Regions from separate parts of the Marinilactibacillus sp. 15R genome, predicted to be linked through region 2. Evidence: a T-box and tRNA genes for the amino acid it is inferred to sense, from the RefSeq annotation. Region 2 holds a T-box; the other regions hold tRNA genes.
The links. The T-box of region 2 lies ahead of thrS (threonine--tRNA ligase). A T-box ahead of a tRNA ligase gene usually reads a tRNA of that ligase, here a tRNA-Thr.

Region 1 (9,484 bases), 1.1 Mb from region 2:
TTTTTATCCTTTAGAGAACGTTGTTCTCTGAAAACTAGATAGTTGAACTTTCCAAACAGGTTTGTCTACAACACCATCATACGCTTTTTCCACTTTATTCCAGTTTCACTCGCCAGGCTTCTCAGAAATACTTCGGCTCTCTTAAGCTGTCTAGCGACCGCTAAAGAACGCCTCTTGTATTTCGAGCAAGCCTGAACGTCTCGTTCCACTTTATATTTAGTGGTTAAGTCCTCGATCGATTAGTACTGGTCCGCTCCATACATCACTGTACTTCCACTTCCAGCCTATCTACCTGATCATCTCTCAGGGATCTTACTTCCTTAAAGGAATGGGAGATCTCATCTTGAAGGGGGCTTCACGCTTAGATGCTTTCAGCGTTTATCCCGTCCACACATAGCTACCCAGCGATGCCTTTGGCAAGACAACTGGTACACCAGCGGTATGTCCATCCCGGTCCTCTCGTACTAAGGATAGCTCTTCTCAAATCTCCAACGCCCGCGACGGATAGGGACCGAACTGTCTCACGACGTTCTGAACCCAGCTCGCGTGCCGCTTTAATGGGCGAACAGCCCAACCCTTGGGACCGACTACAGCCCCAGGATGCGACGAGCCGACATCGAGGTGCCAAACCTCCCCGTCGATGTGAACTCTTGGGGGAGATAAGCCTGTTATCCCCAGGGTAGCTTTTATCCGTTGAGCGATGGCCCTTCCATACGGAACCACCGGATCACTAAGCCCGACTTTCGTCCCTGCTCGACTTGTAAGTCTCGCAGTCAAGCTCCCTTCTGCCTTTACACTCTTCGAATGATTTCCAACCATTCTGAGGGAACCTTTGGGCGCCTCCGTTACTCTTTAGGAGGCGACCGCCCCAGTCAAACTGCCCATCTGACACTGTCTCCCAACCGGTTGACGGTTGCGGGTTAGAGTGGCCATACAGCGAGGGTAGTATCCCACCATTGCCTCCACCAAGACTGGCGTCCTGGTTTCATTGGCTCCTACCTATCCTGTACAAGCTGTACAGACACTCAATATCAAACTACAGTAAAGCTCCATGGGGTCTTTCCGTCCTGTCGCGGGTAACCTGCATCTTCACAGGTACTATAATTTCACCGAGTCTCTCGTTGAGACAGTGCCCAAATCGTTACACCTTTCGTGCGGGTCGGAACTTACCCGACAAGGAATTTCGCTACCTTAGGACCGTTATAGTTACGGCCGCCGTTTACTGGGGCTTCAATTCAAAGCTTCGCCGAAGCTAACCTTTCCTCTTAACCTTCCAGCACCGGGCAGGTGTCAGCCCCTATACATCTTCTTTCGAATTAGCAGAGACCTGTGTTTTTGGTAAACAGTCGCTTGGGCCTATTCACTGCGGCTGACCAGTTGGTCAGCACCCCTTCTCCCGAAGTTACGGGGTCATTTTGCCGAGTTCCTTAACGAGAGTTCTCTCGATCACCTTAGGATTCTCTCCTCGACTACCTGTGTCGGTTTGCGGTACGGGCAGCCTACTTCTAACTAGAAGCTTTTCTTGACAGTGTGACATCAGATACTTCGGTACTATAAGTTCCCTCCCCATCACAACTTGTCCGTGTGAGTAGAAGCATTTGACTCCTACTCAGACTTGTTGCTTGGGCACGCATATCCAACAGCGTGCTTATCTTAGCCTCCTGCGTCCCTCCATTGTTCAAACAAAGCAGACTGGTACAGGAATCTCTACCTGTTGTCCATCGCCTACGCCTATCGGCCTCAGCTTAGGTCCCGACTAACCCTGGGAGGACGAGCCTTCCCCAGGAAACCTTAGTCATTCGGTGCACGGGATTCTCACCCGTGTTTCGCTACTCATACCGGCATTCTCACTTCTAAGCGCTCCACAAGTCCTCACGATCTTGCTTCAATGCCCTTAGAACGCTCTCCTACCATAGAACCATTGGTTCTATCCGTGGTTTCGGTACCTTGTTTAGCCCCGGTAAATTTTCGGCGCAGGGCCACTCGACTAGTGAGCTATTACGCACTCTTTAAATGATGGCTGCTTCTGAGCCAACATCCTAGTTGTCTGAGCAGCCCCACATCCTTTTCCACTTAACAAGGATTTTGGGACCTTAACCGACGGTCTGGGCTGTTTCCCTTTCCACTACGGATCTTATCACTCGCAGTGTGACTCCCGGATCTACATCAGTGGCATTCGGAGTTTATCAGGATTCGGTAACCCGATAAGGGCCCCTAGTCCAAACAGTCGCTCTACCTCCACGATGCACTATCCGAGGCTAGCCCTAAAGCTATTTCGGAGAGAACCAGCTATCTCCAAGTTCGATTGGAATTTCTCCGCTACCCACACCTCATCCCCGCACTTTTCAACGTACGTGGGTTCGGGCCTCCAGTGCATTTCACTGCACCTTCACCCTGGACATGGGTAGGTCACTTGGTTTCGGGTCGACGACGGCATACTAAACGCCCTATTCAGACTCGCTTTCGCTGCGGCTCCACCTCTTCGGCTTAACCTTGCATGACATCGTCACTCGCCGGTCCATTCTACAAAAGGTACGCCATCACCCGTAAAAGGGCTTTGACTACTTGTAAGCACACGGTTTCAGGTGCTGTTTCACTCCCCTTCCGGGGTTCTTTTCACCTTTCCCTCACGGTACTGGTTCACTATCGGTCACTAGGGAGTATTTAGGCTTGGGAGATGGTCCTCCCGGATTCCGACGGAATTTCTCGTGTTCCGCCGTACTCAGGATACCAGCTAGGTAAGATCAGATGTCGTATACGGGGCTTTCACCCTGTTCCGCACAGCATTCCAACTGTTTCTACTATCTTCACTCGTCCATATCGCCGGTCCTACAACCCCAGAGAGCAAGCTCTCTGGTTTGGCCTCTTCCCGTTTCGCTCGCCGCTACTCAGGGAATCGCATTTGCTTTCTCTTCCTGCAGGTACTGAGATGTTTCAGTTCCCCACGTCTACCTTCTCTCCAGCTATGTATTCACTGAAAAGATATCACCCTATGATTGGTGATGGGTTCCCCCATTCGGAAATCTTTGGATCAAAGCTCACTTACAGCTCCCCAAAGCATATCGGTGTTCGTCCCGTCCTTCGTCGGCTCCTAGTGCCAAGGCATCCACCGTGCGCCCTTATTCACTTAACCTGGTGGTTAAGCGTATGATTATTAGCGATGAGAGTTTCATTCAAGGAACAAAACTGTTCTCAATTGTTAATCTCGGTGTTGTTACTTAACATGTTTGTATTAATTCAACTATCCAGTTTTCAAAGAACAAATATATAGAAGGAATAAATCCTTCAAAACTAAACAAAGTAAAACACCTGTGCAAGGTTCCGTTTGCCCTTAAGGCAATACCCTTAGAAAGGAGGTGATCCAGCCGCACCTTCCGATACGGCTACCTTGTTACGACTTCACCCCAATCATCCATCCCACCTTCGGCGGCTGGCTCCCAAAAGGGTTACCCTACCGACTTCGGGTGTTACAGACTCTCGTGGTGTGACGGGCGGTGTGTACAAGACCCGGGAACGTATTCACCGCGGCGTTCTGATCCGCGATTACTAGCGATTCCAGCTTCATGCAGGCGAGTTGCAGCCTGCAATCCGAACTGAGAATGGCTTTAGGAGATTAGCTAAACCTCGCGGTCTCGCAACTCGTTGTACCATCCATTGTAGCACGTGTGTAGCCCAGGTCATAAGGGGCATGATGATTTGACGTCATCCCCGCCTTCCTCCGGTTTATCACCGGCAGTCTCGCTAGAGTGCCCAACTGAATGCTGGCAACTAACAATAGGGGTTGCGCTCGTTACGGGACTTAACCCAACATCTCACGACACGAGCTGACGACAACCATGCACCACCTGTCACTCTGTCCCCGAAGGGAAAGCTCTATCTCTAGAGTGTTCAGAGGATGTCAAGACCTGGTAAGGTTCTTCGCGTTGCTTCGAATTAAACCACATGCTCCACCGCTTGTGCGGGTCCCCGTCAATTCCTTTGAGTTTCAGCCTTGCGGCCGTACTCCCCAGGCGGAGTGCTTAATGCGTTAGCTCCAGCACTGAAGGGCGGAAACCCTCCAACACTTAGCACTCATCGTTTACGGCGTGGACTACCAGGGTATCTAATCCTGTTCGCTCCCCACGCTTTCGAGCCTCAGCGTCAATTACAGACCAGAAAGTCGCCTTCGCCACTGGTGTTCCTCCATATATCTACGCATTTCACCGCTACACATGGAATTCCACTTTCCTCTTCTGCATTCAAGTCTTCCAGTTTCCAATGACCCTCCACGGTTGAGCCGTGGGCTTTCACATCAGACTTAAAAGACCGCCTGCGCTCGCTTTACGCCCAATAAATCCGGACAACGCTTGTCACCTACGTATTACCGCGGCTGCTGGCACGTAGTTAGCCGTGACTTTCTGGTTAGATACCGTCAAGGCCGGGGCAGTTACTACCCGACTTATTCTTCTCTAACAACAGAGCTTTACGATCCGAAGACCTTCTTCACTCACGCGGTATTGCTCCATCAGGTTTTCACCCATTGTGGAAGATTCCCTACTGCTGCCTCCCGTAGGAGTCTGGGCCGTGTCTCAGTCCCAGTGTGGCCGATCACCCTCTCAGGTCGGCTACGTATCACAGCCTTGGTGAGCCATTACCTCACCAACTAGCTAATACGCCGCGGGTCCATCCATAAGCGGCAGCCGAAGCCACCTTTCATCTAAGAGACAGGCGTCTCAAAGACCTATGCGGTATTAGCATCCGTTTCCGAATGTTATCCCCCTCTTATGGGCAGGTTACCCACGTGTTACTCACCCGTTCGCCACTAATCCATTCTCTGCAAGCAGAGAATTTCATCGTTCGACTTGCATGTATTAGGCATACCGCCAGCGTTCGTCCTGAGCCAGGATCAAACTCTCGTTTTAAGTTTGAAAAGCTCATTGTATTAATTGTGGATGAACCTTGTTCATCCGATAGTTGTCTTGATCCAATAAAGAATCGAAGACCCCTGCACATTTGGTTGTTTTTACTTTGTTCAGTTTTCAAAGATCTACTACTTTATAAGTCGTTGCCTTGTTTGTCAGCAACTTTTATATCATACCACGTTGCCGATTCGATGTCAACACTTTTTTTGAATTTCTTTCGTTTCCAATTTACCAAGTGATGCTTATGTCGTTGTCAGCAACCTATTTATAATACCATTTGCTTAACCATTTGTCAAACATTTTTTGAAAATAAATTAAATTCATTTTCAATACCGGCGGCCGGGGTCGAACCGGCACGCCCTTAACGGGCACTGGATTTTGAGTCCAGCGCGTCTGCCAATTCCGCCACGCCGGCCTGTTAATAATGAAACTAAAAGACAAGGCGGTAACCGGATTTGAACCGGTGATGAAGGTTTTGCAGACCTCTGCCTTACCACTTGGCTATACCGCCATACATTTATCCACTTTGAAATACTAAGTAAAAAACAAAATGAAACTGGGCTACCAGGATTCGAACCTGGGGAATGACGGGATCAAAACCCGCTGCCTTACCGCTTGGCTATAGCCCAATGTTACAAGGGCGACTGATGGGGATCGAACCCACGAATGCCGAGACCACAACCCGGTGCGTTAACCACTTCGCCACAATCGCCAAAATATCAAATTTTGTATTGTAATTCTAATGTTTCACAGGGATAGTAGGAATCGAACCCACATTGACGGTTTTGGAGACCGTAGTTTTACCGTTAAACTATATCCCTAAAAATGGAGGGAGTAGGATTCGAACCTACGAACCCGAAGGAGCGGATTTACAGTCCGCCGCGTTTAGCCACTTCGCTATCCCTCCAATGGCGCAGGACAGAGTCGAACTGCCGACACACGGAGCTTCAATCCGTTGCTCTACCAACTGAGCTACTGCGCCTTGGAAAATATTTCTAACGGTCCCGACGGGATTCGAACCCGCGATCTCCTGCGTGACAGGCAGGCGTGATAACCGCTACACTACGGGACCTTGTCTTTAAAACTTTCATAGTTTGATACTATAGATTCAAATATCTATCATGCTTTAAATTACCAAAGCACCTATAACCATGACAATTGCGGGGACAGGATTCGAACCTGCGACCTCCGGGTTATGAGCCCGACGAGCTGCCAGCTGCTCTACCCCGCGATGATGAATGCAAGCATTCTAATAAACACAGTGGTTAATTCCTATACACATTGTATCTCTGATCCCGCTAAATAACTAGTGCTGCAAGATAAAGGAGGATGTGGGATTCGAACCCACGCGCGTTTTTACACACCTGACGGTTTTCAAGACCGTTCCCTTAAGCCGGACTTGGGTAATCCTCCAGCAAAAACTATATAGTGATTAATCACTAATGACCCCTACGGGATTCGAACCCGTGTTACCGCCGTGAAAGGGCGGTGTCTTAACCGCTTGACCAAGGGGCCAGTATAATATCATTTTAAAACTAATGGGCCTAAGTGGACTCGAACCACCGACCTCACGCTTATCAGGCGTGCGCTCTAACCAGCTGAGCTATAGGCCCCAAACAAAAAAGCGGGTGACGAGAATCGAACTCGCGACAACAGCTTGGAAGGCTGTGGTTTTACCACTAAACTACACCCGCGTTACATTAGGAAGTAGTCCCAACGGGAATAGTCGAACTCGCGATCTCTTACACAAAAAGACAAGTATGATATTCGCTACATTACGGGACCTTTATTTAAAAACTAACTATAAGAAACTGTGGGTTTTACCCATATGTATCATGCTGCAAATTGCTAAAGCAATAACAACCATGACAATTGCGGGGACAGGATTCGAACCTGCGACCTCCGGGTTATGAGCCCGACGAGCTGCCAGCTGCTCTACCCCGCGATAAAAAGTATATGATTCGAAAGTGGACCTTGCAGGACTCGAACCTGCGACCGGACGGTTATGAGCCGTCTGCTCTAACCAACTGAGCTAAAGGTCCGATTTCCTGTAAAATTTATAGCGGCGGAGGGAGTCGAACCCACGACCTCACGGGTATGAACCGTACGCTCTAGCCAGCTGAGCTACACCGCCAATTTATGATAGTTATAAAAGATAACTATCGGGAAGACAGGATTCGAACCTGCGACCCCTTGGTCCCAAACCAAGTGCTCTACCAAGCTGAGCTACTTCCCGTATATCCACTCTTTTACTCCCCATTCGGAAAGATGCACCCTAGAGGAGTCGAACCTCTAACCGCCTGATTCGTAGTCAGGTACTCTATCCAATTGAGCTAAGGGTGCGAATAAAACTAGTGCCGAGGGCCGGAGTCGAACCGGCACGGTGAAAACTCACCGCAGGATTTTAAGTCCTGTGCGTCTACCAATTCCGCCACCCCGGCTAAAAGGTGTTTACACTTAGTAGAACTAAATAATTTTCAACTTGCTGTTGTTTTTGATTTTAATAGTAAGTATCCAAGCGAAAGACGGGATTCGAACCCGCGACCCCCACCTTGGCAAGGTGATGTTCTACCACTGAACTACTTTCGCTAAATGATGCCGGCTAAAGGAGTCGAACCCTCGACCTACTGATTACAAATCAGTTGCTCTACCAACTGAGCTAAGCCGGCATATTAGAAAATTCAAAGCTATGCGGATGGAGGGACTTGAACCCCCACGCCGTGAAGCGCTAGATCCTAAATCTAGTGCGTCTGCCAATTCCGCCACATCCGCGTTGCTTGTTACACTTATAGTGTAATGAGACATGCAGGGTTCGAACCTGCGACCCTCTGATTAAAAGTCAGATGCTCTACCGACTGAGCTAATGTCTCAGAAGACTATGGAGGTTAACGGGCTCGAACCGCTGACCCTCTGCTTGTAAGGCAGATGCTCTCCCAACTGAGCTAAACCTCCATTAGTACTTTTAGAAGTACTTTGCATAACGACGTCCTGCTTTCGCAAAGAGAAACCCTTCACTATCCTCGGCGCTGAGAAGCTTAACTTCTGTGTTCGAAATGGGAACAGGTGGATCCTTCTCGCCATAACCGCTATACAATTTAAGCTGTCAGTGCTTAATGAAATAATCAATTAGCAGCAACTCTTATATAATACAATGGCCTTGTATCTTTGTCAATCATTTTTACTGATTTTTTCAAAAATAAAAATGCCGAGAACAAATTCCTCGGCATTTCAAACAAACAAATGGCTGTTCGCTCTTTATTGATTTCCCCAGTTCTGTTCTATAAAACCAACTCTCCCAGACCCTCTACTATAACGATTATAGTGGGCGGATTCTTTTTTATAAAAGTCTTGATGATATTCTTCTGCTTTATAAAAAGGATGCGCTGGTTCTATTGAAGTCACAATTGGTTCACTGAACTTACCACTTTGTTCTAGTGCCTCTTTTGATTTTTCTGCTTTTTCTTTTTGCTCCTCAGATTTGTAAAAAATAACTGGTCGATAGGAATCGCCTCTGTCAGCAAATTGCCCACCGGCGTCAGTAGGGTCGGTTTGATGCCAATAAATCTCTACAAGCTCTTCATAAGATATTTTAGAAGGGTCGTACGTAATTTCTACCGCTTCAGTATGTCCTGTTTTTCCAGATGTCACTTGACTATAAGTGGGATTTTCAACAGTTCCCCCAGTATACCCAGAAACAACTTTCTCAATCCCAGGTAATGAATCAAAAGGTTTTACCATACACCAAAAACACCCACCAGCAAAAATTGCTGTTTCAAAATTTTTATCAGACACATTATCCCTCCTGATCAATTTCTTCCTTTATAGTATATCATCAAAACCCTTAAGTATTTAATTAAAAACACTTACAAGTCTAAATCATTTTATAACTGTTACTCCACCCATATATGGTACCAGAACTTCTGGGACTTTGACAGAACCGTCTTCTTGCTGATAATTTTCCAGAATTGCTGCTACTGTTCTCCCAATAGCTAATCCAGATCCATTAAGAGTATGGACAAAATCAATTTTGCCGTCTTCTTCACGTCTATAGCGAATTTTCGCCCTTCTCGCCTGAAACGCTTCAGTATTTGAACATGAGCTAATTTCTCTATAGGTATTCTGGGCTGGAATCCATACTTCCAAATCGTAGGTTTTAGCAGCGGCAAATCCAGTATCTCCTGTTGAAAGCAAAACGACTCTATATGGTAAATTCAGCTTTTTCAAGATAGCTTCTGCATTGGCAGTCATTTTCTCCAATTCCTCATAAGATTCTTCTGGTTTGGCAAGTTTTACCATTTCAACTTTATTGAATTGGTGGAGTCTGATTAAACCACGAGTATCACGACCGGCACTTCCAGCTTCGGAACGGAAAGAAGGTGTTAATGCAGTGAAGTATTTAGGTAAATCAGTCTCTTCTAAAATTTCATTTCTGTAGTAATTCGTCAACGGTACTTCTGCTGTAGGAATCAACGTTAATGCAGAATCTTGAATCTGGAATACATCTTCTTTGAATTTTGGAAATTGTCCTGTAGCATATAATGATTCTTCATTAGCTAAATAAGGTGGAATCATTTCGTAATAAC
Region 2 (9,484 bases):
AGCGGGCGCTTCTGCTTCGTTTTCTCAACTCTTATATAATACCAGAATATCAATAGTATGTCAATACATACTTAATTATTTAATTTATTTTACTGATTCTGATAAAATCCGAGAGATGAATTCTGCTTTAGGATAAGTGTTTGTTTCTTTTTCACCATATTTACGAACACTTACACTATTACTTTCAACTTCACTATCGCCAACAATAATTTGATAAGGAATTTTAAGTGTTTGAGCGTGTCGGATCTTATAGCCCATTTTTTCATTGCGATTATCAATTTCAACACGTAAGCCTTTTGCCGCTAATTCTTCATTTAGTTCATTGGCATAATCAGCATGGATATCTAAATTAACTGGGATAATTTTTGCTTGTACAGGAGCCAACCATGTCGGGAATGCACCTTTGTATCTTTCTATCAGATAAGCAACAAACCGTTCCATTGTTGAAACTACACCACGATGGATTACAACAGGTCTATGTGTATCCTGTCCATCTTCACCCACATAAGTTAGATCAAATCTTTCTGGTAATAAGAAATCCAGCTGTACAGTAGATAATGTTTCTTCAATTCCAAGAGCAGTTTTTACTTGAACGTCTAGTTTTGGACCATAAAACGCAGCTTCTCCAATGGCTTCAAAGTATTCAAGCCCCATTTCATCAAGTGTCTCCTTTAACATAGACTGAGCTTTATTCCACATTGCATCATCATCAAAATATTTCTCAGTATTTTCAGGATCACGGTAGCTCAGACGGAATCGATAGTCTTTAATATCAAAGTCATCATAAACAGCCAACATTAACTCAATCACGCGACGAAATTCTTCTTTGATTTGATCTGGTCTAACGAATACATGCGCATCATTTAATGTCATCTCACGAACGCGCTGCAAACCTGACAAAGCCCCGCTTTTTTCATAGCGATGCATCTGACCTAATTCTGCTATTCTGATTGGTAGATCACGGTAACTTCTTACATCATTTTTGAAGACCATCATATGATGCGGACAATTCATCGGACGTAGGACTAGCATTTCTCCATCACCCATATCCATTGGTGGAAACATATCTTCATGATAATGATCCCAGTGTCCTGATTTCTTATAAAAGTCAACGTTCGCCATGATTGGCGTATAGACATGCTGATAGCCCATACTAATTTCTTTATCTGTAATATAGCGCTCGATCACACGGCGAATCGTTGCTCCTTTAGGTAACCAAAATGGAAGACCTGATCCTACTTCTGGTGAAAGCATAAAGATATCTAATTCTTTACCTAATTTACGGTGATCTCGTTCTTTTGCTTCTTCACGCATTTTCAAGAATTCTTTCAACGCTTTCTTATCAAAGAATGCTGTACCGTAAATCCGCTGCATCATTTTATTATCAGAGTTGCCTCTCCAATAAGCACCTGCTAATGAAAGTAATTTGAAGACTTGAATACGGCCAGTTGAAGGAACATGAACACCTCTGCACAGATCCGCAAATTCTCCCTGCTCATAGATAGAGATTACTTCGTCTTCAGGTAAGTCAGTAATCAATTCAACTTTATAAGGATCATTTTTAAATAAATCAAGTGCTTCTTCTCTAGAAATTTCTTTACGAACAATGGGTAAATTTTCTTTAACGATTGCCATCATTTCTTTTTCGATTTTTTCCAAGTCTTCTTCAACAATTGGCTGTTCTGAATCAGTGTCATAATAAAATCCCGTGTCAATTGCCGGACCTACTCCAAATTTCACATCTGGATATAGTCTTTTGATTGCTTGAGCCATTAAGTGGGCTGTTGAGTGTCTTAATACTTCAAGAGCATTTTCATGATCAGGTGTAACGATCTCCAATTCCCCGTCTTCCTTTAAAGGTTGATTATAATCAACTAACTCCCCATTCCACTTTCCAGCCAGTCCCTTTTTTTCAAGTGACTTTGCGATACTGCTCGCTATATCTTTTGGAGTTGCACCTGATTCTACTTCTTTTATAGAACCATCTGGTAGTTTAACTGTTATTTCTGACATTGAATTTCCTCCTAGTTATAATGTGATTTCATTTATTCAATGAGTTTTATAAGTTTAAAATATACAAAAAGTCCCATTGAATAAGAAAAACTTACTCAATGGGACGTGATTTATAACGTGGTTCCACCCAACTTCATAGAAAATAAGAAATACTATCTTCTAACTTCGTTCAGCTCTTTAACGCAGAGTAACGTCTGCCTTTACTTGGTTCAAGACAGCGCTCGAAAGGGGTCAATTTCAGGTTTATTATAGAAGACTTTCAGCTACTGTCTTCCTCTCTTGGTAATAAATTCCTAAAAAGGTATCTTTCTCTAAGCTTTATAAAATTTGATTAATAGTAGAATAACACGCTTCTTTCATTCTTTCAATACTTTTTTATTTTAAGAATGTCTTCTATTATCACCAGTCATCTCTACTTCTTTTGATAGAAACTTAATACGTTCCATAATTCTTTTCGCTTTCAGTGGCTCATTTTCTCCACGCTGTGTTACTCTGAAATGCTCATTTTCTAAATGAGCCATATCAAAATTAGATGAGAAAAAAGTTGGAAGTTGTTCTTGCATTCTATATTGTAATATAACCCCTAAAATATCGTCACGGATCCAACTTGACATTGAATCAGCTCCTATATCATCAATCATTAAGATTTTTGCCTTTTTGAAGACCGTCAGCTTTTCTTCTGTTGTATTTTGTCCTATAGAGTTTTTCATTTCAACAGCAAAACTAGGAAAGTGTACCAACGTAGAAGGATATCCCTGTTCAGAAAGTTCATGTGCAATCGCTCCAAGCAGGAAAGTCTTGCCTACACCAAACTTTCCATATAGATAAAGACCTTGTTGGAATTCATCCGGATTTTCAAGATACTGATCAATAAAGTCGTACGCTCTTTCCACAGCCTCATTTCTGCCAGGAGTACTCTCAAAATGATCAATACTGAAATTTTTTATGTCTTTTGGCATATACATAGAGTGAATCCTTTTATTGATCGCTGTTTGTTTCTGACGATTTGTCAAATCAGTAGAAGGTTCATATGTCACATCTATACGCTTATTATTTATTAAAAGTTTCGGAACATACCCCGGCATGAGTTCTCCACTTTGAGCGGCAGCTTTCTTTTTTTCAACCACAAATTCATAGAGCTTAGCTGCACTTCGCTCAATAGCTTCTTTATCAAGGATTTCACTATTTTCCGCTAAGAATTTTCTTACATCTGGATCTTTAAAAACCTCATTGCGAATGATTTCTTCGTATCTTTCAGTCATTTTGTTTGAATTCATCATGCTATCTAACTGTTTGCGAATACTTTCCACTACTCACCACCGCCTTTCTTACGGTTACGGATACGTTCCAATCGTTTCCTGAATTCTTCTTGTTTCTCTTTATCGACTTCTTCGCCTTTATTTTCTTCTGTAGCCCATTCAGGTAAAGTCTCATTTTTGATGTAAGTTTTTTTACTTTTAGATTGTGACGCATAAGTGTTTTGTCTTGTACGCTTAGCTTCTCTGGTTTGAGTATACAATTGTTTTACTTTCTGCAGTGCATCTTCAGGTGAGGCTATGCCGCTAATCGCCCAATCATTAGCCACTTTAAGTGCCAGACTCTTTTCTAATACTGGAGCATTTTTCCCGATTAAAACATAATTAATCAAGATATTGATAACCGATGTCGGAAGAGAAGAGTGTTCTACCAACTCTTTAATTACATAAAGTTCATTACTTGAAACAAATCCGCCCTTCTGCGATTTGATTGAACTAAGATATTCTCCTGGCTTCACTTCTTCAGCATGCAGAATTACTTCAATCTCATGATCATTAAAACCAGTTTGACTCAAACGATAGCGACGATTAGTTTGTTTTGTTTGTTCTGCCTTTATCGTTTGATCAATATTATCAGTTAATTGTACTTTATTTGCTTGTTTTCGATGGAAGTCTTGCTGAACCTCTTGAGACAACTTATTTTTATTTACAATTGAAGATTCTATATCAGTTGCTTGAAGTACGTATTTTTGAAGTTCCATTTCATTCAATCCATACATTTCATGTAACGAAAGAATCAGTTCTTTGATTTCTTTATTAATCGACTTTTTATCAATAAAATGACTATTCAATCCTTCAATAAAGAAGGACCAGTCGAAATCACTTTGTTTAACTACTTCTTTAGCTGCAGAGAATGAATTAGCTTCAGTGAAATTATTTTCCAGATCAGCTGCAGTCAGCTGATTATGCTTTTGAATATTGAAATGATACACATCTAAAAAAGATTTAGTAATCTCTTCAAACTCTTCTTCAAGTGGTTCTCTGCTGGTAAACTGTTCTCTGATGTCTTTAAACATTTTTTCTCCAACTTTTTCAAACAAAATCAGTTTCATCATATGATCATTGAAAAATTGAGCAGCTGTTAATGGAGGCTTTAATTCAAGTAAATACTGATCTGATTCTTTCTTGCTTTTATAGACATTCAACAATCCAAGGCCTTCCAAGCGAACTCGTGCCTGATACAATTCAGGTATACCCATATCAAGTATAGTCAACAACTCTGATAACGGTTTTCCACTAGTCCACTCCGCACTACTTTGTAAAGACTCTTTTAAGAGCATATAAAGTGCATATGCAGCGTTACCGATCAGAGGCTGATATATAGTTGTTAACACTCTGACATCCTGGTCAGAAAGGGGATGAGACTGTCTTAATAAAAAATAATCTTTTGGTTTTACATGCTGCCATGGATAATTCACTTTTTCATTCCCCTTTCATTCCAGTTAGTTTTATCCATTTAGTGATCTTTTCGTTTTTTTTCTAATTCCTGCATTTCTTTCATAAATACTTCTATGTCTTTGAATTGTCTGTATACACTAGCAAATCTTATATATGCAACATCATCTAAATCAGCTAATTCTTCCATTACATACTCACCGATTTTCGTTGAACGTATTTCACTATCACCATGATCTCTGATTTTGTATTCTACACGATTAACAATTCTTTCTTGTTCTTCAGCAGTAACAGGACGCTTTTCAAAAGCTCTTCTCAAACCACGCAACAGCTTTTCACGGCTAAATTCTTCACGTGTTCCATTTTTCTTGACAACCAGTATAGGTGGTTGTTCTAGTCTCTCAAATGTTGTAAATCGGAATCCGCATTTCTCGCATTCTCGACGTCTACGAATAGCTTTATTATCATCAGCAGGTCGACTATCAACGACTCTACTTCCGTTATTTTGGCAGCGAGGACATTGCACAATCATCAGTCCTTTTCTTATAATCTATCTGATTTTTAGTTATATTTATTATACCATAGCTTTATTCGCTGTAATACCCTTTACTAATGAGCCACTTAACGACTTGTGCTTCGGTTTCCTCTATTGTTCCTTCATTATAAATAACAATGTCTGCCATTTTGATTTTCTCGGATAAAGGTATTTGAGACGCAATTCTCATTTTTGCTTCTTCTGGTGTAAAGTCATTTCGTTTCATTAACCTTTTCAACTGAGTTTCCTCATTGACAGCTACAACCATTATTTCATCTACTTCATTTTCATAATGGGCTTCAATCAATAAAGGGATATCTAAAATAATCAAAGATTCATTTTGATCAATTAACTTATTTTTTTCTGATACAATCCATTCTCGAATATGATGGACTAGACATTGATCTAATTGATTTCTTTTTTTCGCATCATTAAATATGATCTGACCTAATTTAACTCTATCAAGGTATCCAGATTCTAAAAGTATCTGCTCTCCAAAAATTTTGACTACTTCTTCTAAACCCTTAGTTCCAGGATCTAAAATTTTTCTTGCTCCAACATCAGCATCCACAATTTTAAAGTTATACTTTTTGAAAATCTGGCTGACCGTTGATTTTCCACTAGCTATTCCGCCTGTTAGTCCTAATATATGTGTCATTATCCTCTTCCTTTTGTGTAAATTGGTTTTAACATAAGCTACTTATCTTTCACTTGGCATTTTCTGACAATTAGGACAAAAATGCGTTCCTCTTTGGGCAATTTTTGTTTTTTCAATGATTGTTTGACACCTAACACATTCTAGACCTGTTCTACCATATACCTTAAGACTAGTCTGATAGGTTCCTAATTCTCCAAAAACATTTTCATACGTGCGAATCGTTGTTCCTCCAGCTTTCACTGCTTTATCTATAACTTTTAAAACTGAATGAGTCAATCTGGATATTTCTACTTCCGAGAGCGTATTGGTTATACGAGAGGGATTTATTTTTGCATCGAACAAAATTTCATCTGCGTATATATTACCAATTCCGGCTATAACAGATTGATCTAATAGTGTAGCTTTTATCGCCTTTTTTCTTTTTTTCAATTCCTGACCCAAGGTTTCAATTGTCAAAGCTTCTTTTATCGGTTCTGGTCCTAGTTTAATCAATGAAGGATGCTTAAAAACTACTTCGTGAGAGACCAGAGACATTCTTCCAAATTTTCTTACATCCAAATATCTCAATTCTTCTCCACTATCCAACTTGAAAATAACATGCGTATACTTTGAGATAGGCGTATCTTTTTTTTCAAGTCTATATTTACCTTCCATTCTAAGATGAGAAATTAGAACAAAATCTGTTAGGTTAAATAACAAAAATTTACCTCTACGATCAATGGAATGAATTTTTTGACCTTGTATATCTTTTTTAAACTCACTGATCTCTTTAGGTTCTGCTATAATCCGTTCCCAAAAAACAATAACTTCAGTGATTTGCTTGCCTTTTAATAAACGTTCAAGACCTCTTCTAACGCTTTCTACTTCTGGTAATTCAGGCACTTGTTTCTTCCTTTCATTTTCCCTTTATACAGGCAAAAAAGCGAGAAAATTCCCGCTTCTTAGTCTTAATATTTTTTATTTTGCTTCATACCAACTTTTACCCCAACTACTTTCAACTTTTAAAGGAACCGATAGTTCAACTGCATTTTCCATTACTTCTTTAACAAGTTTTTCCAGCACTGGAATTTCTTCTTCTGGTGCTTCAAAAATCAGTTCATCATGTACTTGAAGGAGCATAGTCGCTTCCATGCCTTCATCTTTAATTCGCTTAGCCATATCGATCATTGCTACTTTCAAAATATCTGCAGCGCTTCCTTGTATTGGTGTGTTCATAGCTGTCCGCTCTGCAAAAGTTCTTAAATTAAAGTTTCTTGAATTGATATCTGGAAGATAACGTCTTCGGTGAAATAATGTTTCAACAAATCCTTTATCTTTTGCTTCCCTAATAATATCATCGATGAACGATTTAACTCCTGGAAAACGATTGAAATACGTGTCAATATATTCTTGTGCTTCTTTTCGGGTAATGTTCAGACTCTGTGAAAGACCATAGTCACTAATTCCGTATACAATACCAAAGTTAACTGCTTTAGCGTCTCTTCTCATATTAGCTGTTACTTTGCTAGAATCTTCCAAGTCAAATACTCTCATAGCTGTACTAGTATGAATATCCTGTTCATCTATAAATGCTTGTTTTAAATGCTCATCGTCAGAAATGTGTGCTAAAACACGTAGTTCTATTTGAGAATAATCAGAAGCAAAAATTTTCCATCCTTCTTTTCTAGGAATAAAAGCTTCTCTAATTTTACGTCCTTCTTCTAATCTAACCGGAATATTCTGTAAATTTGGATCGACTGAACTTAGTCTTCCAGTTCTAGCTACAGTCTGTAAATAACGTGTATGGATTCTTTTCGTTTCAGTGTTGATTACTTTGAGCAATCCTTCAATATAAGTGGATTGTATCTTAGCAATCTGTCTATATTGTAGAATAAATTCTACTATCGGAGCTTGATCCTTTAATTTTTCCAAAACATCTTGAGCCGTAGAATAGCCTGTCTTTGTTTTTTTTATGACGGGATAACCCATTTTTTCAAATAATACAATTCCTAACTGCTTAGGAGAATTAATATTAAATTCTTCTCCTGCTTCTTGATAGATTCTTGTTTCAATCGTATTTAAAGTTTCAGCAAATTCTGCTTTCATTTTCTCAAGACGTTTTGCATCTACAGTGATTCCTTGAATTTCCATTTCTGCTAAGACGATTGCTAATGGAATTTCCATTTCTTTCAATAAATTCTCTTGTTCGTTTTCTACTAGCTGTTCATTCATCTGATTTGATAATGAGTAAATCGCACGAACTTTATGGGCGATGTGGTCTCGCATTAATTCAAGATTTTCAGGAACCTGTTTCTTTTTCCCTTTCCCATAAACAACTTCATCAGGTGACAATCCTTTATAACCGTGTTTATTTGCTATATCAGCAACATCCCCACTACTACTATCTTCTGCAGTAAGTAGATATGAAGCTAATAATATATCAAACGTTGCTCCATTCAGTTTTGCACCTTTCCTGTTCAGTGCTACATAAGTTCTTTTAGCATCATAAAGCGTTTTGCTGATTTCTTCGGATTCGATCCATTTTTTAAAGATTTCAGACTGGAAGGCTGTAGAAGGTTCTGCAACATAAATTTTCTGATCATTTCCCCAGCCAACAGAAACGATCTCTGAATGATGATAATTATCTCCTAACATTTCAATATAAAGTGCCATATCAGTTTTAAACATATCAGGCTTTATTTCTTTTACATATTCATAGTCAATTTTTTCAACTTCTTCTGCTAACTGTTCCATATATTCTTCTGTATCTAACTTATTCAAATGGGACTGAAAATCCATTTCTTTATAAAATGAAATAAGCTTTTCCATATTCATTCCTGTATAATCCAAGTCTTGTACCGCTATCTTGATTGGTGCTTTTATATCGATCGTAGCAAGCTTTTTGCTTAAGAAGGCCGTTTCTTTTTCATTGATTAGATTTTCTTTTCGTTTAGACTGTTTCATTCCATCTATATTTTCATAAAGTTCTTCGATAGAGTGATACTCTTTCAATAACTTGAGAGCTGTTTTCTCACCAATATTTGATACACCTGGGATATTATCTGAAGCATCTCCAGCTAACCCTTTCATATCGATGATTTGTTTAGGTTCGATTCCCATTTCTTCCATAACCGAATCTGCTGTAAATTCTTTGAGATCACTTACCCCTTTTTTCGTAATATCTACTCTAACTTTCTCAGAAGCCAACTGTGTAAGATCTCGGTCTCCAGTAAGTATGACTACATCATATCCCTCAGCTTCAGCTTGTTTGCTGAGTGTTCCGATTATATCGTCTGCTTCATAGTTTACTAATTGATACGATTGCAGCCCAAATCCTGCTAGTAAATCTTTGATAAAAGGAATCTGTTCAGCAAACTCAGCAGGCATAGTAGAACGACCGCCTTTATAGTCTTCAAAATATTCATGACGAAATGTAGTTTTACCTGCATCAAAGGCTACTAGGGCATGAGTAGGTTGCTCTTTATTGACGATTACTTCAAGCATATTATGGATTCCGTACAATGCGTTAGTATGTAATCCATTTCGATTCTTCATTCTCTCTAGCTGACTATGCAGTCCATAGAATGC
Region 3 (9,484 bases), 120 kb from region 2:
AGACGTTCAAGTGATCATGGTCGTGTTCAGAGGCATTGGACAGTTCGAATTGTTCAGGGTGCACCCATCCTTCTTTCATATGACAGACTTTTAAGTGCAGTTTGATTCCCGACTTAGTCGGGCGAAACGTGCCCCAGGGATACCGCGTTTTATTCAGTGAAAAAGTGGACGAATCAATTAAGAACACTCTTTCTTTTGATTGCACCGCTGTTTTTTCATGAACCAGTGAAAGTAATTGCGTGAAAATATCCATCAATACGGAGGGTTCCATCTTTCGCAGGGCACGTGACAATTGAGAATAGCTAATAGACTCAATACCCATCACTTTTTTTAATTTTGGGTTGACCAACTGTTGATCCAAATGCCGTAGGCTATCGGTTTCATCATTAATCGCATAGAGAAAGAGTTTCAGTACTTTCTTAAACGTTAACTTTTTTGAATAGCGATTAAACTGACCGATAACCTGTCGAGACGTTTCACTTAATTTTTCTAAAGAAATGTACGAAAACCATTTATTTATCGTCATTTTTGTTTTATACTTATCCATGCTATAAGTCCTTTGTTTTGGTCTTGGATAAGTCATCCAACCCCATTATAAAGGACTTTTTTATGTGTTGAAACAGTTAAATTATTTAATGCAACACTAGTGATTTCGAATAGTAAAAAATAATATCTTTCTAGCGCGGGCATTCCCACGTTTATTTATTCGGTCTTTCTTTCTCATCGTTCCAGATTGATGAGTGCGTATATCAATTCCAACATAAGCGTTCAACTGATTTGAAGTAGAAAATCGTCTGATATCCCCTAATTCAGAAATAATTAACGCGGCCGTTAGAGGGCCTATCCCAGGAATACTAACTAATACTGAAAATTCATTAAGCTTTTTTGACTGTTCAATCATTTTTTTAGATAATCGTTCTTTTGTATCAAATAACTGTTGTATCTGCTTAATTCTGTATTGAACTTTAGTTACTAAAAAATGATCTTTATCTACTGCTGGATAAGATACATCTGCTAAATGAATTAGTTGATCTGCTTTCAGTAGAGCTTCTTCTTTTGAGATATTTTTTTTAGTGCTTGCGAGAATTATATTTTTTATCCTTGTTTTACTTAACTCTTTAATATATGCAGGATGAGGAAAACGCTCAATAATATTTAATGCATATTTAGATAGGTTACTAGAATACAGCGTCTCTATCTCTGGAAAACACTGTTGGAGAACGGCGTGAAGTTGTACTCTTTGTTTTATTAGATTAGCGTGAACCTCATCATACAAAATAGATACTTCATGTATCTCTGAATAGATTGAGGTCTGATGATTCTTTTTTTCACGATCAAAACGATAATGTGACTGTGCTAATTTATGTGCATCTACTTTATCTGTTTTATTGCCACGCAAACCATCGGTTTGTTTTTTAGCTAATAATGGGTTTAGGATACAATACGAAATCCGCTCAGTCTTAAAAAAAGACTCAATCTGTTTAGAATAAACACCTGTAGCTTCAAAAACTACTTCAGTAGTTTCTTTACAAAGCTGGCTTTTAAGTTGGTTAAACCCTTCTTGATTGTGCTTAATTTCCCATTCTGCAACACACAATTCTTCTTCATAAATAACAACATAACTTTTTCCTTTACTTACATCTAAAGCCATGACTCTCATTTATTTTCGCTCCTTTCTATATTAAATTGAAGTACTCCACTATGCCTTAACGATTCCACTTTCCTATAGACGATCTCAAAGGACCAACATACTTCAAACTGATTCAATCAAGGATAGTGAAGGGGCCAGTTTGACATGCAGACTCATGGTCTTCTAACGTTGACGGCCTCATCTTCACCTCTACTATATAAAAAAATAGTAGTGCATATCCACCGTCGTGGATATTACACTACTAATCTTAGTATGTTTGACAGAGAACCAGTTTCTTTCTTAATTATAAAATAAAAAAAGTATAATCCGATTTCTATCGGATTATACTTTTAATCTTATTTTATAAACAGGTCTTTCTTATAAAGCGAGTGACGAGAATCGAACTCGCGACAACAGCTTGGAAGGCTGTAGTTTTACCACTAAACTACACTCGCAAAGCGAAAAAATGGCGCAGGACAGAGTCGAACTGCCGACACACGGAGCTTCAATCCGTTGCTCTACCAACTGAGCTACTGCGCCAAAAACGGTCCCGACGGGATTCGAACCCGCGATCTCCTGCGTGACAGGCAGGCGTGATAACCGCTACACTACGGGACCTTGATTTCTAACTATTCATTTTATATAAGAAGGAGGATGTGGGATTCGAACCCACGCGCGTTTTTACACACCTGACGGTTTTCAAGACCGTTCCCTTAAGCCGGACTTGGGTAATCCTCCAGCAAAAACTATATAGTGACTATTCACTAATGACCCCTACGGGATTCGAACCCGTGTTACCGCCGTGAAAGGGCGGTGTCTTAACCGCTTGACCAAGGGGCCTTAAAGATAAAAAACGGAGAAGGAGGGATTTGAACCCTCGCGCCGGGAAAACCGACCTACACCCTTAGCAGGGGCGCCTCTTCAGCCACTTGAGTACTTCCCCATACCAATATAATATTGATACGAAATGGGCCTAAGTGGACTCGAACCACCGACCTCACGCTTATCAGGCGTGCGCTCTAACCAGCTGAGCTATAGGCCCCAAACAAAAAGCGGGTGACGAGAATCGAACTCGCGACAACAGCTTGGAAGGCTGTGGTTTTACCACTAAACTACACCCGCATTATGTTAGACGGTCCCGACGGGATTCGAACCCGCGATCTCCTGCGTGACAGGCAGGCGTGATAACCGCTACACTACGGGACCTTGATTTCAAAATATATATCATGCTGTAAATTACTAAAGCAACAACAATCATGAAAATTGCGGGGACAGGATTCGAACCTGCGACCTCCGGGTTATGAGCCCGACGAGCTGCCAGCTGCTCTACCCCGCGATAATATAAAAGTTAAAATGGACCTTGCAGGACTCGAACCTGCGACCGGACGGTTATGAGCCGTCTGCTCTAACCAACTGAGCTAAAGGTCCGCTTACTACATAAATATAGCGGCGGAGGGAATCGAACCCACGACCTCACGGGTATGAACCGTACGCTCTAGCCAGCTGAGCTACACCGCCATTATCCTATGTAAGAAAAGTATTGACCGGTGCTTTCTTCATAAGAAATCGGGAAGACAGGATTCGAACCTGCGACCCCTTGGTCCCAAACCAAGTGCTCTACCAAGCTGAGCTACTTCCCGTATGTCCATTTTTCTACTTTCCATTTGGAAAGAGATGCACCCTAGAGGAGTCGAACCTCTAACCGCCTGATTCGTAGTCAGGTACTCTATCCAATTGAGCTAAGGGTGCGTATTAAGTTAAGTGCCGAGGGCCGGAGTCGAACCGGCACGGTGAAAACTCACCGCAGGATTTTAAGTCCTGTGCGTCTACCAATTCCGCCACCCCGGCTTATAAGTAAGGGCATAAAACATTGTAGATCATATATTTTTATTTAAGTAGCTGGCCTTTAAAATCAAAACCAATCAAGCGAAAGACGGGATTCGAACCCGCGACCCCCACCTTGGCAAGGTGATGTTCTACCACTGAACTACTTTCGCTAAATGATGCCGGCTAAAGGAGTCGAACCCTCGACCTACTGATTACAAATCAGTTGCTCTACCAACTGAGCTAAGCCGGCATATTAGAAAATTTTTAAAGCTATGCGGATGGAGGGACTTGAACCCCCACGCCGTGAAGCGCTAGATCCTAAATCTAGTGCGTCTGCCAATTCCGCCACATCCGCTATATCTTCTTAGAATTCAAATTTCACACTTTTTGTGCTATGAGCCATGCAGGGTTCGAACCTGCGACCCTCTGATTAAAAGTCAGATGCTCTACCGACTGAGCTAATGGCTCAAAAAAATGGAGGCTAACGGGCTCGAACCGCTGACCCTCTGCTTGTAAGGCAGATGCTCTCCCAACTGAGCTAAGCCTCCATAAATCAAAATATTAAAAGAGCTGCACGGCAACGTCCTGCTTTCACAAGGGGAAACCCCTCACTATCCTCGGCGCTGGGAAGCTTAACGGCTGTGTTCGGAATGGGAACAGGTGGATCCTTCCCGCCATCATCACCGCACAATGACTCTTTTTATATCTTTTAGAGAACGTTGTTCTCTGAAAACTAGATAGTTGAACTTTCCAAACAAGTTTGTCTACAACACCATCATACGCTTTTCCCACTTTATTCCAGTTTCACTCGCCAGGCTTCTCAGAAATACTTCGACTCTCTTCAGCTGTCTAGGGACCGCTAAAGAACGTCTTTTGTATTTCGAGCAAGCCTGAACGTCTCGTTCCACTTTATATATTGTGGTTAAGTCCTCGATCGATTAGTACTGGTCCGCTCCATACATCACTGTACTTCCACTTCCAGCCTATCTACCTGATCATCTCTCAGGGATCTTACTTCCTTAAAGGAATGGGAGATCTCATCTTGAAGGGGGCTTCACGCTTAGATGCTTTCAGCGTTTATCCCGTCCACACATAGCTACCCAGCGATGCCTTTGGCAAGACAACTGGTACACCAGCGGTATGTCCATCCCGGTCCTCTCGTACTAAGGATAGCTCTTCTCAAATCTCCAACGCCCGCGACGGATAGGGACCGAACTGTCTCACGACGTTCTGAACCCAGCTCGCGTGCCGCTTTAATGGGCGAACAGCCCAACCCTTGGGACCGACTACAGCCCCAGGATGCGACGAGCCGACATCGAGGTGCCAAACCTCCCCGTCGATGTGAACTCTTGGGGGAGATAAGCCTGTTATCCCCAGGGTAGCTTTTATCCGTTGAGCGATGGCCCTTCCATACGGAACCACCGGATCACTAAGCCCGACTTTCGTCCCTGCTCGACTTGTAAGTCTCGCAGTCAAGCTCCCTTCTGCCTTTACACTCTTCGAATGATTTCCAACCATTCTGAGGGAACCTTTGGGCGCCTCCGTTACTCTTTAGGAGGCGACCGCCCCAGTCAAACTGCCCATCTGACACTGTCTCCCAACCGGTTGACGGTTGCGGGTTAGAGTGGCCATACAGCGAGGGTAGTATCCCACCATTGCCTCCACCAAGACTGGCGTCCTGGTTTCATTGGCTCCTACCTATCCTGTACAAGCTGTACAGACACTCAATATCAAACTACAGTAAAGCTCCATGGGGTCTTTCCGTCCTGTCGCGGGTAACCTGCATCTTCACAGGTACTATAATTTCACCGAGTCTCTCGTTGAGACAGTGCCCAAATCGTTACACCTTTCGTGCGGGTCGGAACTTACCCGACAAGGAATTTCGCTACCTTAGGACCGTTATAGTTACGGCCGCCGTTTACTGGGGCTTCAATTCAAAGCTTCGCCGAAGCTAACCTTTCCTCTTAACCTTCCAGCACCGGGCAGGTGTCAGCCCCTATACATCTTCTTTCGAATTAGCAGAGACCTGTGTTTTTGGTAAACAGTCGCTTGGGCCTATTCACTGCGGCTGACCAGTTGGTCAGCACCCCTTTTCCCGAAGTTACGGGGTCATTTTGCCGAGTTCCTTAACGAGAGTTCTCTCGATCACCTTAGGATTCTCTCCTCGACTACCTGTGTCGGTTTGCGGTACGGGCAGCCTACTTCTAACTAGAAGCTTTTCTTGACAGTGTGACATCAGATACTTCGGTACTATAAGTTCCCTCCCCATCACAACTTGTCCGTGTGAGCAGAAGCATTTGACTCCTACTCAGACTTGTTGCTTGGGCACGCATATCCAACAGCGTGCTTATCTTAGCCTCCTGCGTCCCTCCATTGTTCAAACAAAGCAGACTGGTACAGGAATCTCTACCTGTTGTCCATCGCCTACGCCTATCGGCCTCAGCTTAGGTCCCGACTAACCCTGGGAGGACGAGCCTTCCCCAGGAAACCTTAGTCATTCGGTGCACGGGATTCTCACCCGTGTTTCGCTACTCATACCGGCATTCTCACTTCTAAGCGCTCCACAAGTCCTCACGATCTTGCTTCAATGCCCTTAGAACGCTCTCCTACCATAGAACCATTGGTTCTATCCGTGGTTTCGGTACCTTGTTTAGCCCCGGTAAATTTTCGGCGCAGGGCCACTCGACTAGTGAGCTATTACGCACTCTTTAAATGATGGCTGCTTCTGAGCCAACATCCTAGTTGTCTGAGCAGCCCCACATCCTTTTCCACTTAACAAGGATTTTGGGACCTTAACCGACGGTCTGGGCTGTTTCCCTTTCCACTACGGATCTTATCACTCGCAGTGTGACTCCCGGATCTACATCAGTGGCATTCGGAGTTTATCAGGATTCGGTAACCCGATAAGGGCCCCTAGTCCAAACAGTCGCTCTACCTCCACGATGCACTATCCGAGGCTAGCCCTAAAGCTATTTCGGAGAGAACCAGCTATCTCCAAGTTCGATTGGAATTTCTCCGCTACCCACACCTCATCCCCGCACTTTTCAACGTACGTGGGTTCGGGCCTCCAGTGCATTTCACTGCACCTTCACCCTGGACATGGGTAGGTCACTTGGTTTCGGGTCGACGACGGCATACTAAACGCCCTATTCAGACTCGCTTTCGCTGCGGCTCCACCTCTTCGGCTTAACCTTGCATGACATCGTCACTCGCCGGTCCATTCTACAAAAGGTACGCCATCACCCGTAAAAGGGCTTTGACTACTTGTAAGCACACGGTTTCAGGTGCTGTTTCACTCCCCTTCCGGGGTTCTTTTCACCTTTCCCTCACGGTACTGGTTCACTATCGGTCACTAGGGAGTATTTAGGCTTGGGAGATGGTCCTCCCGGATTCCGACGGAATTTCTCGTGTTCCGCCGTACTCAGGATACCAGCTAGGTAAGATCAGATGTCGTATACGGGGCTTTCACCCTGTTTCGCACAGCATTCCAACTGTTTCTACTATCTTCACTCGTCCATATCGCCGGTCCTACAACCCCAGAGAGCAAGCTCTCTGGTTTGGCCTCTTCCCGTTTCGCTCGCCGCTACTCAGGGAATCGCATTTGCTTTCTCTTCCTGCAGGTACTGAGATGTTTCAGTTCCCCACGTCTACCTTCTCTCCAGCTATGTATTCACTGAAAAGATATCACCCTATGATTGGTGATGGGTTCCCCCATTCGGAAATCTTTGGATCAAAGCTCACTTACAGCTCCCCAAAGCATATCGGTGTTCGTCCCGTCCTTCGTCGGCTCCTAGTGCCAAGGCATCCACCGTGCGCCCTTATTCACTTAACCTGGTGGTTAAGCGTATGATTATTAGCGATGAGAGTTTCATTCAAGGAACAAAACTGTTCTCAATTGTTAATCTCGGTGTTGTTACTTAACATGTTTGTATTAATTCAACTATCCAGTTTTCAAAGAACAAATATATAGAAGGAATAAATCCTTCAAAACTAAACAAAGTAAAATACCTGTGCAAGGTTCCGTTTGCCCTTAAGGCAATATCCTTAGAAAGGAGGTGATCCAGCCGCACCTTCCGATACGGCTACCTTGTTACGACTTCACCCCAATCATCCATCCCACCTTCGGCGGCTGGCTCCCAAAAGGGTTACCCTACCGACTTCGGGTGTTACAGACTCTCGTGGTGTGACGGGCGGTGTGTACAAGACCCGGGAACGTATTCACCGCGGCGTTCTGATCCGCGATTACTAGCGATTCCAGCTTCATGCAGGCGAGTTGCAGCCTGCAATCCGAACTGAGAATGGCTTTAGGAGATTAGCTAAACCTCGCGGTCTCGCAACTCGTTGTACCATCCATTGTAGCACGTGTGTAGCCCAGGTCATAAGGGGCATGATGATTTGACGTCATCCCCGCCTTCCTCCGGTTTATCACCGGCAGTCTCGCTAGAGTGCCCAACTGAATGCTGGCAACTAACAATAGGGGTTGCGCTCGTTACGGGACTTAACCCAACATCTCACGACACGAGCTGACGACAACCATGCACCACCTGTCACTCTGTCCCCGAAGGGAAAGCTCTATCTCTAGAGTGTTCAGAGGATGTCAAGACCTGGTAAGGTTCTTCGCGTTGCTTCGAATTAAACCACATGCTCCACCGCTTGTGCGGGTCCCCGTCAATTCCTTTGAGTTTCAGCCTTGCGGCCGTACTCCCCAGGCGGAGTGCTTAATGCGTTAGCTCCAGCACTGAAGGGCGGAAACCCTCCAACACTTAGCACTCATCGTTTACGGCGTGGACTACCAGGGTATCTAATCCTGTTCGCTCCCCACGCTTTCGAGCCTCAGCGTCAATTACAGACCAGAAAGTCGCCTTCGCCACTGGTGTTCCTCCATATATCTACGCATTTCACCGCTACACATGGAATTCCACTTTCCTCTTCTGCATTCAAGTCTTCCAGTTTCCAATGACCCTCCACGGTTGAGCCGTGGGCTTTCACATCAGACTTAAAAGACCGCCTGCGCTCGCTTTACGCCCAATAAATCCGGACAACGCTTGTCACCTACGTATTACCGCGGCTGCTGGCACGTAGTTAGCCGTGACTTTCTGGTTAGATACCGTCAAGGCCGGGGCAGTTACTACCCGACTTGTTCTTCTCTAACAACAGAGCTTTACGATCCGAAGACCTTCTTCACTCACGCGGTATTGCTCCATCAGGTTTTCACCCATTGTGGAAGATTCCCTACTGCTGCCTCCCGTAGGAGTCTGGGCCGTGTCTCAGTCCCAGTGTGGCCGATCACCCTCTCAGGTCGGCTACGTATCACAGCCTTGGTGAGCCATTACCTCACCAACTAGCTAATACGCCGCGGGTCCATCCATAAGCGGCAGCCGAAGCCACCTTTCATCTAAGAGACAGGCGTCTCAAAGACCTATGCGGTATTAGCATCCGTTTCCGAATGTTATCCCCCTCTTATGGGCAGGTTACCCACGTGTTACTCACCCGTTCGCCACTAATCCATTCTCTGCAAGCAGAGAATTTCATCGTTCGACTTGCATGTATTAGGCATACCGCCAGCGTTCGTCCTGAGCCAGGATCAAACTCTCGTTTTAAGTTTGAAAAGCTCATTGTATTAATTGTGGATGAACCTTGTTCATCCGATAGTTGTCTTGATCCAATAAAGAATCGAAGACCCCTGCACATTTGGTTGTTTTTACTTTGTTCAGTTTTCAAAGATCTACTACTTTATAAGTCGTTGCTTTATTTGTAAGCAACTTTTATATCATACCATGTTGTCGATTTGATGTCAACTGCTTTTTAAAAACTTTTTCGTAACAATATCCATCCAGCTCAATGTTGGAAGCGTTAACTTACTCGACTTGTAATAGTATATCATCTTGTGTGTAATTGTGTCAAGCACATTTTTTCATACTGCTTTTGACATCTATTCGTTACTCACAAGCGACAAGATATACTTTATCATGTTATCGAGGTCTGGTCAATAGAAATATTCTAAAAAATGATTGGTTTTTTCTTTTT

Region 1: it has a tRNA-Thr gene. The T-box ahead of thrS (threonine--tRNA ligase) is inferred to sense a tRNA for this amino acid. The anticodon was not compared.
Region 3: it has a tRNA-Thr gene. The T-box ahead of thrS (threonine--tRNA ligase) is inferred to sense a tRNA for this amino acid. The anticodon was not compared.

What each region holds. Positions count from the first base shown of each region.
Region 1 covers NZ_CP017761.1:429,663-439,146, forward strand. Annotated here, with positions in the region: rRNA gene BKP56_RS02050 (23S ribosomal RNA) at 220-3,133, opposite strand; rRNA gene BKP56_RS02055 (16S ribosomal RNA) at 3,350-4,901, opposite strand; tRNA gene BKP56_RS02060 (tRNA-Leu) at 5,232-5,316, opposite strand; tRNA gene BKP56_RS02065 (tRNA-Cys) at 5,342-5,412, opposite strand; tRNA gene BKP56_RS02070 (tRNA-Gln) at 5,458-5,530, opposite strand; tRNA gene BKP56_RS02075 (tRNA-His) at 5,541-5,613, opposite strand; tRNA gene BKP56_RS02080 (tRNA-Trp) at 5,652-5,722, opposite strand; tRNA gene BKP56_RS02085 (tRNA-Tyr) at 5,728-5,808, opposite strand; tRNA gene BKP56_RS02090 (tRNA-Phe) at 5,811-5,883, opposite strand; tRNA gene BKP56_RS02095 (tRNA-Asp) at 5,901-5,973, opposite strand; tRNA gene BKP56_RS02100 (tRNA-Met) at 6,060-6,132, opposite strand; tRNA gene BKP56_RS02105 (tRNA-Ser) at 6,225-6,314, opposite strand; tRNA gene BKP56_RS02110 (tRNA-Glu) at 6,345-6,416, opposite strand; tRNA gene BKP56_RS02115 (tRNA-Ile) at 6,441-6,514, opposite strand; tRNA gene BKP56_RS02120 (tRNA-Gly) at 6,525-6,595, opposite strand; tRNA gene BKP56_RS02125 (tRNA-Met) at 6,774-6,846, opposite strand; tRNA gene BKP56_RS02130 (tRNA-Ile) at 6,870-6,943, opposite strand; tRNA gene BKP56_RS02135 (tRNA-Met) at 6,962-7,035, opposite strand; tRNA gene BKP56_RS02140 (tRNA-Pro) at 7,064-7,137, opposite strand; tRNA gene BKP56_RS02145 (tRNA-Arg) at 7,171-7,244, opposite strand; tRNA gene BKP56_RS02150 (tRNA-Leu) at 7,257-7,342, opposite strand; tRNA gene BKP56_RS02155 (tRNA-Gly) at 7,419-7,490, opposite strand; tRNA gene BKP56_RS02160 (tRNA-Thr) at 7,498-7,570, opposite strand; tRNA gene BKP56_RS02165 (tRNA-Leu) at 7,592-7,673, opposite strand; tRNA gene BKP56_RS02170 (tRNA-Lys) at 7,699-7,771, opposite strand; tRNA gene BKP56_RS02175 (tRNA-Val) at 7,781-7,853, opposite strand; rRNA gene rrf (5S ribosomal RNA) at 7,877-7,992, opposite strand; gene msrA (peptide-methionine (S)-S-oxide reductase MsrA) at 8,157-8,639, opposite strand; gene serS (serine--tRNA ligase) at 8,778-9,484, opposite strand, start outside.
Region 2 covers NZ_CP017761.1:1,519,860-1,529,343, reverse strand. Annotated here, with positions in the region: gene thrS (threonine--tRNA ligase) at 85-2,013, opposite strand; T-box leader at 2,110-2,336, opposite strand; gene dnaI (primosomal protein DnaI) at 2,394-3,323, opposite strand; gene BKP56_RS07555 (replication initiation and membrane attachment family protein) at 3,323-4,747, opposite strand; gene nrdR (transcriptional regulator NrdR) at 4,786-5,250, opposite strand; gene coaE (dephospho-CoA kinase) at 5,312-5,917, opposite strand; gene mutM (DNA-formamidopyrimidine glycosylase) at 5,960-6,799, opposite strand; gene polA (DNA polymerase I) at 6,875-9,484, opposite strand, start outside.
Region 3 covers NZ_CP017761.1:1,397,581-1,407,064, reverse strand. Annotated here, with positions in the region: gene BKP56_RS06880 (IS4 family transposase) at 1-547, opposite strand, end outside; gene BKP56_RS06875 (IS110 family transposase) at 644-1,660, opposite strand; tRNA gene BKP56_RS06870 (tRNA-Gly) at 2,015-2,085, opposite strand; tRNA gene BKP56_RS06865 (tRNA-Phe) at 2,098-2,170, opposite strand; tRNA gene BKP56_RS06860 (tRNA-Asp) at 2,176-2,248, opposite strand; tRNA gene BKP56_RS06855 (tRNA-Ser) at 2,279-2,368, opposite strand; tRNA gene BKP56_RS06850 (tRNA-Glu) at 2,399-2,470, opposite strand; tRNA gene BKP56_RS06845 (tRNA-Ser) at 2,485-2,573, opposite strand; tRNA gene BKP56_RS06840 (tRNA-Ile) at 2,599-2,672, opposite strand; tRNA gene BKP56_RS06835 (tRNA-Gly) at 2,682-2,752, opposite strand; tRNA gene BKP56_RS06830 (tRNA-Asp) at 2,764-2,836, opposite strand; tRNA gene BKP56_RS06825 (tRNA-Met) at 2,894-2,966, opposite strand; tRNA gene BKP56_RS06820 (tRNA-Ile) at 2,985-3,058, opposite strand; tRNA gene BKP56_RS06815 (tRNA-Met) at 3,075-3,148, opposite strand; tRNA gene BKP56_RS06810 (tRNA-Pro) at 3,197-3,270, opposite strand; tRNA gene BKP56_RS06805 (tRNA-Arg) at 3,306-3,379, opposite strand; tRNA gene BKP56_RS06800 (tRNA-Leu) at 3,393-3,478, opposite strand; tRNA gene BKP56_RS06795 (tRNA-Gly) at 3,556-3,627, opposite strand; tRNA gene BKP56_RS06790 (tRNA-Thr) at 3,635-3,707, opposite strand; tRNA gene BKP56_RS06785 (tRNA-Leu) at 3,731-3,812, opposite strand; tRNA gene BKP56_RS06780 (tRNA-Lys) at 3,853-3,925, opposite strand; tRNA gene BKP56_RS06775 (tRNA-Val) at 3,933-4,005, opposite strand; rRNA gene rrf (5S ribosomal RNA) at 4,030-4,145, opposite strand; rRNA gene BKP56_RS06765 (23S ribosomal RNA) at 4,376-7,289, opposite strand; rRNA gene BKP56_RS06760 (16S ribosomal RNA) at 7,506-9,057, opposite strand.